DNA from 2 places in the Kosakonia sp. SMBL-WEM22 genome. Region 2 is predicted to be linked to the other one. Evidence: predicted binding sites of a transcription regulator. Region 2 holds the regulator's gene; the other holds the start of a gene.
What was found. Region 2 encodes LexA, which represses DNA repair genes until DNA is damaged. Its sites were predicted from a motif close to TNCTGTATGTACATACAGNA; they were not measured.

Region 1 (3,864 bases), 1.9 Mb from region 2:
GATGACCCGTGAGTGAACGCTATTTTATAACCGGTACCGATACCGAAGTGGGTAAAACCGTGGCGAGCTGCGCATTGTTGCAGGCGGCGAACCTGCGCGGGCTGCGCAGCGCGGGCTATAAACCGGTCGCCTCCGGCAGCGAGATGACGCCCGACGGGCTGCGCAACAGCGATGCGCAGGCGTTGCAACGCCACAGCAGTGTGCTGCTCACCTATCAAGCGGTTAATCCGTACACCTTTGCCGAGCCAACCTCACCGCACATTGTCAGCGCTGACCTGAATCAGCCGATAGAGGCGGAAGTGATGTCAGCCGGTTTACGCCAGCTGGAGCAGCAGGCCGACTGGCTGCTGGTGGAAGGGGCAGGGGGCTGGTTTACGCCGCTCTCGCCGACGCTGACCTTTGCCGACTGGGCTACCGCAGAGCGCCTGCCGGTGATTCTGGTCGTTGGCGTCAAGCTTGGCTGCATTAACCATGCAATGTTAACTGCCCAGGCGGTACAGCAGGCGGGTTTGAGGCTGGCAGGCTGGATCGCCAATGACGTGGTCAAGCCGGGTAAACGCCACCAGGAGTATATGGCGACGCTGCAACGCCTGCTGCCTGCGCCGCTGATCGGCGAGATCCCGTGGCTGGCGGATGCGCCGGAAACCGCCGTAACCGGCCACTATCTCGATCTCAGCGTACTGACTCCGGCGACAGCCAGTGCGCCAGCAGGGGATCATCTAACTGCCTGATATCCCCCCCGGCGACGCGTCGCCCGCGGTGCAGCAGGCAGAAACGATCCGCCACCCGGCGGATCAGCGACAGCTGCTGCTCCGCCAGTAAGATCGACATACCAAACTCCTGATTGAGCCGCACGATCAAGTTCCCCAGTTTATGGATAAATGCCTGACCGAGCCCGCGCGTCGGTTCATCAAGGATCAACAACCGCGGGCGCGTCACCAGCGCCCGCGCCATCGACAATTGCTGCTGGTTATCCTCTGACAACATCGCGCCGCGCTGCTGGCGCAGCCCATACAGCTCTGGAAAGAGATCAAAGATCTCGCGGCTCAGGCTCTGGCCTGGATCACCGGCGGCGCGCATTGCGACATGCAGGTTCTCCTCCACGGTGAGCTGCGAGAAGATGCGCCTGTCTTGCGGCACATAGCCAATCCCAACCGCGCTGCGGTGCTCGGCCTGGAGTGTCAGCAGATCGCGCGGTGGCGCGCCCGCATCCTGCCAGATCATGCTGCCGCTCTCCACTGGCAGGTTGCCAGTTATGCAGTTCACCAGCGTGGTTTTTCCCATACCTGGCAGCCCGATCAGCGAAGTGCAGAGACCCGGGGCTAACTCCAGATCGATATCCCATAACGTATGGTGGTCGCCGTAATAGTGGTTCACCGCATGTAAGCTCAACATGATCCGCTCCTTGTTTCCGTCAGGTATGACTGCTTTTCACTGTGGTTAACTGCAAAAGGCTTGCCAGAACGCAAAAAGAGGTTTTTTTTCGGAGACGACTGAGAAAGCATGCGAAAAAAACGTGATGGCGCGCAAACCCAGGTAAAAATTCTGCACTTTGCCAGTGCTTACCGCAGCGGCTGGTGGTGCAAGATGTGGTGAAATTGTGAGAGGGATCCCATGCGGATCTTGCGCATCGTTAGCCGATAATTGTCAAAAAGAGTCGATAAAAAAATTTTCCCGCACCGTTTTCAGCGCCTAGCAGGAGTTTGGCGAGAGGCGGGGTACATGGGCTGGCGGCAGTTATCCACTATTCCTGTGGATAACCTTGTGCATTAGAGTTAGAAAACGTGCGGCAAGCGAGAGGCGGCGCGGCTTGCGCATGAATTGGTGCGAAACCCGTCTTTTTAATATTTTCTTTTTTAATCAAAGGATTAAATAAAAGCAATGGGTGTAAGAAAAGTGTCACCGACTGCCATAAAAGCGTCAAACATCACCTTGACAAATGTTAAAAGGGCAAAAGTTCTGGGGATAACCTTTAATACACGGTTTAATCGCTTATCGATCGCCTAATCGCAGCCACAAAGCAATGTTTTGCGCTGCGGTAGATGAGATCGCTTTACCTGCTACTGTTTTTTCATCCAGTATATTCGGTTGGCAAAAATGCGCATGGTGAGTAAACTGTCTTACCTGCCCCACTCCTCATCAGGTGCCATTCATGAGTAAACCGTTCAAACTGAATTCCGCTTTTCGCCCCTCCGGCGATCAGCCTGAAGCAATCCGTCGCCTCAAGGAAGGGCTGGAAGACGGGCTCGCGCACCAGACGTTGCTCGGGGTAACCGGTTCAGGGAAGACGTTCACCGTGGCGAATGTGATTGCCGATCTGCAACGCCCGACGATGGTGCTGGCACCTAACAAGACCCTGGCGGCGCAGCTCTACGGCGAGATGAAAGAGTTCTTCCCGGATAACGCGGTAGAGTATTTCGTCTCCTACTACGACTACTATCAGCCGGAAGCCTATGTGCCGAGCTCGGACACTTTTATCGAGAAGGATGCGTCGGTTAACGAACATATTGAGCAGATGCGTCTCTCCGCCACCAAAGCGCTGCTGGAGCGACGTGATGTGGTGGTAGTCGCCTCGGTCTCCGCGATTTACGGTCTGGGCGATCCTGACCTCTACCTGAAGATGATGCTGCACCTTACCAATGGCATGATCATCGATCAGCGCGCGATCCTGCGCCGTCTGGCGGAGTTGCAGTACACCCGTAACGACCAGGCGTTCCAGCGCGGCACCTTCCGCGTGCGCGGCGAAGTGATCGACATCTTCCCGGCGGAGTCGGACGATCTGGCACTGCGCGTTGAGCTGTTCGACGAAGAGGTTGAGCGCCTTTCGCTCTTCGATCCGCTGACCGGCCATATTGAATCGGTGATCCAGCGTTTTACCATCTACCCGAAAACGCACTACGTGACGCCACGCGAGCGCATCGTGCAGGCGATGGAAGAGATCAAAGTCGAGCTGGCAGAGCGGCGGAAGTTTCTGCTGGAGAACAATAAGCTGCTGGAAGAGCAGCGTATTACCCAGCGCACCCAGTTCGATCTGGAGATGATGAACGAGCTGGGCTACTGCTCCGGCATTGAGAACTATTCGCGCTACCTCTCCGGGCGCGGGCCGGGCGAAGCGCCGCCGACGCTGTTTGACTATCTGCCCGCCGACGGGCTGCTGGTGATTGATGAATCTCACGTCACCATTCCGCAAATCGGCGGCATGTATCGCGGCGACCGGGCGCGTAAAGAGACGCTGGTGGAGTATGGTTTCCGCCTGCCGTCAGCGCTCGATAACCGCCCGATGAAGTTTGAAGAGTTTGAAGCGCTGGCTCCGCAGACCATCTACGTCTCCGCGACGCCGGGTAACTATGAGCTGGAGAAGTCGGGCGAAGAGGTGATCGATCAGGTCGTGCGCCCGACCGGTCTGCTGGATCCGATTATCGAAGTGCGTCCGGTTGCGACCCAGGTCGACGATCTGCTCTCCGAGATCCGCAAGCGCGTCGAGATCAACGAGCGCGTGCTGGTGACAACGCTGACCAAACGGATGGCGGAAGATTTGACCGAATATCTGGTCGAGCACGGCGCGAAGGTACGCTATCTGCACTCCGATATCGACACCGTCGAGCGTATGGAGATTATCCGCGACCTGCGCCTTGGCGAGTTCGATGTGCTGGTCGGCATCAACTTGCTGCGTGAGGGGCTGGATATGCCTGAAGTGTCGCTGGTTGCCATTCTCGATGCGGATAAAGAGGGCTTCCTGCGCTCCGAACGTTCGCTTATCCAGACCATTGGTCGTGCGGCGCGTAACGTCAACGGCAAGGCGATCCTTTACGGGGATAAGATCACGCCGTCGATGGCGAAAGCGATTGGCGAAACGGAGCGTCG
Region 2 (3,864 bases):
AGGGATTGCAGATAAAACGTGGAAGATAAGGGGTGGTTAGGGAGGTACATCCTTGTACCTATGGGCAGGGTAGCCTGTGAGGGTTAATACACTTGAGGGGGAAGTGTAGGCTACCAGCGGTATTCGTTACGCGTTTCCCAATCCGTAACTTCCTTCTCCGCTTCGTCTTTCGCGTAACCGTAACGCTCCTGGATCTTACCTACCAGCTGGTCACGTTTACCTTCGATAACGGTCATATCGTCATCGGTCAACTTGCCCCATTTCTCTTTAACAGTACCTTTAAACTGTTTCCAGTTACCGCCGACTTCGTCTTTGTTCATAATTGACTCCTTATCGTTCGGTTAAAATGACGTTCTTGCGTGCTGAACGTATTAATCATTGTAGATAAGGATTCGGCGTTCGGTTTTTTATTCGGAATCTTTAACCATTCACTCCTGGCGAAACCGCAGATCGTTATGCACCCTCAGCATTAGCGAACCAGCTGCCGTTGCGCCAGTGATGCCGCCAGATGAGCGCCAGTGTGATACCGCGTAGCGCGAGGAACACCGTAAGAGAGAGCCATAAACCGTGATTGCCAAGCAACGGCACCGTCAGCAGGGTCAGGCCAAAACCGGCAGCGGCAACCGCCATACTGTTACGCATTTCAGCCGCGCGCGTTGCGCCCACAAACATGCCGTCGAGCAAATAGCACCACACTCCCACCAGTGGCAGTACCACCTGCCAGATAAGATAGTGTCCGGCCACCGCCTGCAGTTCAGGAATGGAGGTCAACAGCGCAATAATCATGCTGCCCGCCAGCGCGTAGACAAGAGCAAACGCGAGCGCCACAAACCCTGCCTGACGACAGGCCGCACGCCAGACATGCAGCAGTTGGCTGCCATCGCGCGCGCCGTAAGCCTGCCCGGAGTGGGCCTCAACGGCATAGGCAAAGCCATCCAGCGCATAGGCGGTAAAGGTGAGAAACATCATCAGCACCGCGTTGGCAGCGACCGTTTCGCTGCCAACGCGCGCGCCCAACACGGTGATGGAGCCGAAACAGAGTTGCAGCAGCAGCGAGCGCAGCATGATATCGCGGTTGAGAGCCAACAAACGGCGAACGCCGCCGCGCCATGCGGATGTTAGCATTGAGAGCGAGATAGCCTGCCGGCGTAAGACCTGCCACACCATCAGCAAGCCGATAAAGAAGGTGACGTACTCCGCGATAACCGTGGCGAGTGCGGCGCCCTGCACATTCATATGCAGCCCCATCACCAGCCAGAGGTCGAGGAGGATGTTGAAGAGGTTACCCACCACCAATAATATCACCGGGGCGCGGGCATACTGGACGCCGAGCAGCCAGCCAAGCAGCACCATATTACCCAGCGAGGCTGGTGCACTAAGCCAGCGGATCTCAAGAAAGCGGCGCGCCTGCGCCAGCACCGCCTCGCTGCCGCCGGTAATGTGCAGCGCCAGGTCGATTAGCGGCGAGCGTAACAACGCGATGGCAGCACCCGCGCCGAGCGCCAGCAGCAGAGGCTGCACAAGCGCACGCGTCAGCGCTGAGGGATTTTTCGCACCGAATGCCTGGGCGGTCAGCCCGGTGGTGCTCATACGCAGAAACAGCAGCAGCATAAAGAGGAAGCTGGTTGCCGTTGCACCAATCGCCACGCCGCCGAGGTAGACGGGGCTATCCAGATGACCGATTACTGCCGTATCGACTAAGCCCAGCAGTGGAACGGTAATATTGGATAAAATCATCGGCAGCGCAAGCCGCCACAGAGCTTTGTCGGATGCGGTTAACAGCGCCATAGCGTGAACATCATTACATTAAAGAGGAGAAGCGTGGCGCTGCGGCGCGCAACGTGGCGCCACAGCAAAGAAAAGAGGCTTTACAGCCATTCACCGTTACGGATCACGCCGACCGCCAGCCCTTCAATGGTGAAGTTCTGTTTGCGCAAATCGACCACGATCGGCGAGAAGTCGCTGTTTTCTGCCAGCAGTTCAACGGTGTTGCCATGTTTTTTCAGGCGTTTCACCGTCACTTCATCTTCGATACGGGCAACGATAACCTGACCGTTACGCGCATCCTGCGTTTTATGTACCGCCAGCAGGTCGCCATCCATGATACCGATATCTTTCATCGACATCCCGCTAACGCGCAGCAGGAAGTCAGCATGGGGTTTAAAGAGATTTGGATCGACCTGATAGTGGCTTTCGATATGCTGCTGCGCCAGCAGCGGCTCACCCGCAGCGACGCGACCAATCAGCGGTAGACCGGCATCGTTTTCCTCTTCCAGCAGCAGGCGAAGACCGCGCGATGCGCCAGATACGATTTCGATCACCCCTTTGCGCGCCAGCGCTTTAAGGTGTTCTTCGGCTGCATTTGGGGAACGGAACCCCAATTGCTGTGCGATTTCCGCACGCGTCGGTGGCATACCGGTTTGGGTGATGCGATCGCGAATCAGATCGAACACCTCTTGCTGCCTGGCCGTTAATGCTTTCATCCCGCCCCCTGGGTGTATATACAGTTATGCTGTGAGTATATACAGTCAACGGCGATTTTGAAACCACATTTAAGCAAAAAACCAGAGCGTTATCGAATTATGGAAACGCTATCGAAAATGTGACCAAAGAAGCGAGATCCAGGTAAAGAGCGCCAGTAAAATTGTCATCAGCACCGCTGCCGAGCCCATATCCTTTGCCCGGCCGGAAAGCTCATGGAATTCAGGGCCGATACGGTCCACAACCGCTTCGATAGCGCTATTGAGGATTTCGACAATCATCACCAGCGTGACCGAGCCAATAAGCAGGACGCGAGTAATGACATCTATATCCAAAAATGCAGCAATAATAATAGCCACAACAACAGCTACGCCCTCCTGGCGAAAAGCAGCTTCATTGATCCAGGCTGCGCGTACACCTTTCCACGAATATCCTGCGGCTTTAATGATCCGGATAAAACCGGTGGTATTATTGGCCATGAAAAGAACCTTTTTAACTATTAAGCGTCAATGAGTAGTGGTACACGCAGCGGTACCACAGAAATTATGCGTGCTTTCTGATATTCTTGCGGCGCAATGGCACTATTAATAACCAGAGGCTTTACACCCTTTATGTCCGGCTGGCCACGAATTTACTACAAATTACTGAACTTACCATTAAGCGTGCTGGTAAAAAGTAAATCGATCCCCGCAGAACCTGCACAGGAACTGGGGCTCGACACATCACGACCTATTATGTATGTGCTGCCTTATAACTCAAAGGCAGACTTAATGACCTTGCGCGAGCAGTGCCTGGCGCATGAATTACCCGATCCCCTCGAACCACTGGAGATCGATGGCGCGCTGCTGCCACGCTATGTGTTCATTCACGGCGGCCCGCGCGTATTTACCTATTACACGCCGAAAGAAGAGTCGATAAAACTGTTCCATGACTACCTGGATTTACACCGTAGCCATCCCGATCTGGATGTGCAGATGGTGCCGGTATCAGTGATGTTCGGTCGCTCGCCAGGGCGTGAAAAGGGTGAAATCAATCCGCCGTTGCGCATGCTCAACGGTATTCAGAAATTCTTCGCTGTTTCGTGGCTTGGTCGCGACAGCTTTGTGCGCTTCTCCCCGCCCGTTTCGCTGCGCCGCATGGCGACCGAACACGGTACGGATAAGATCATCGCGCAAAAACTGGCTCGCGTGGCACGTATGCACTTCGCACGCCAGCGTCTGGCCGCTGTTGGCCCACGTCTGCCCGCGCGTCAGGATCTCTTCAATAAGCTCCTGTCGTCGAAAGCGATTGCCCGTGCGGTGGAAGATGAAGCACGCAGCAAAAAGATCTCCCATGATAAGGCGCAGCAAAACGCTATCGCGCTGATGGAAGAGATTGCCGCTA

Region 1: a site for LexA is predicted at 2,062-2,081, ahead of uvrB (excinuclease ABC subunit UvrB). Genes of this name have one in related genera too.

The regions. Positions count from the first base shown of each region.
Region 1 is NZ_CP051488.1:1,575,306-1,579,169, forward strand. Features, by position in the region: gene bioC (malonyl-ACP O-methyltransferase BioC) at 1-16, shown strand, start outside; gene bioD (dethiobiotin synthase) at 9-731, shown strand; gene HF650_RS07555 (ATP-binding cassette domain-containing protein) at 673-1,395, opposite strand; gene uvrB (excinuclease ABC subunit UvrB) at 2,153-3,864, shown strand, end outside.
Region 2 is NZ_CP051488.1:4,695,538-4,699,401, forward strand. Features, by position in the region: gene HF650_RS22685 (CsbD family protein) at 111-320, opposite strand; gene dinF (MATE family efflux transporter DinF) at 454-1,788, opposite strand; gene lexA (transcriptional repressor LexA) at 1,869-2,483, opposite strand; gene HF650_RS22700 (diacylglycerol kinase) at 2,592-2,960, opposite strand; gene plsB (glycerol-3-phosphate 1-O-acyltransferase PlsB) at 3,093-3,864, shown strand, end outside.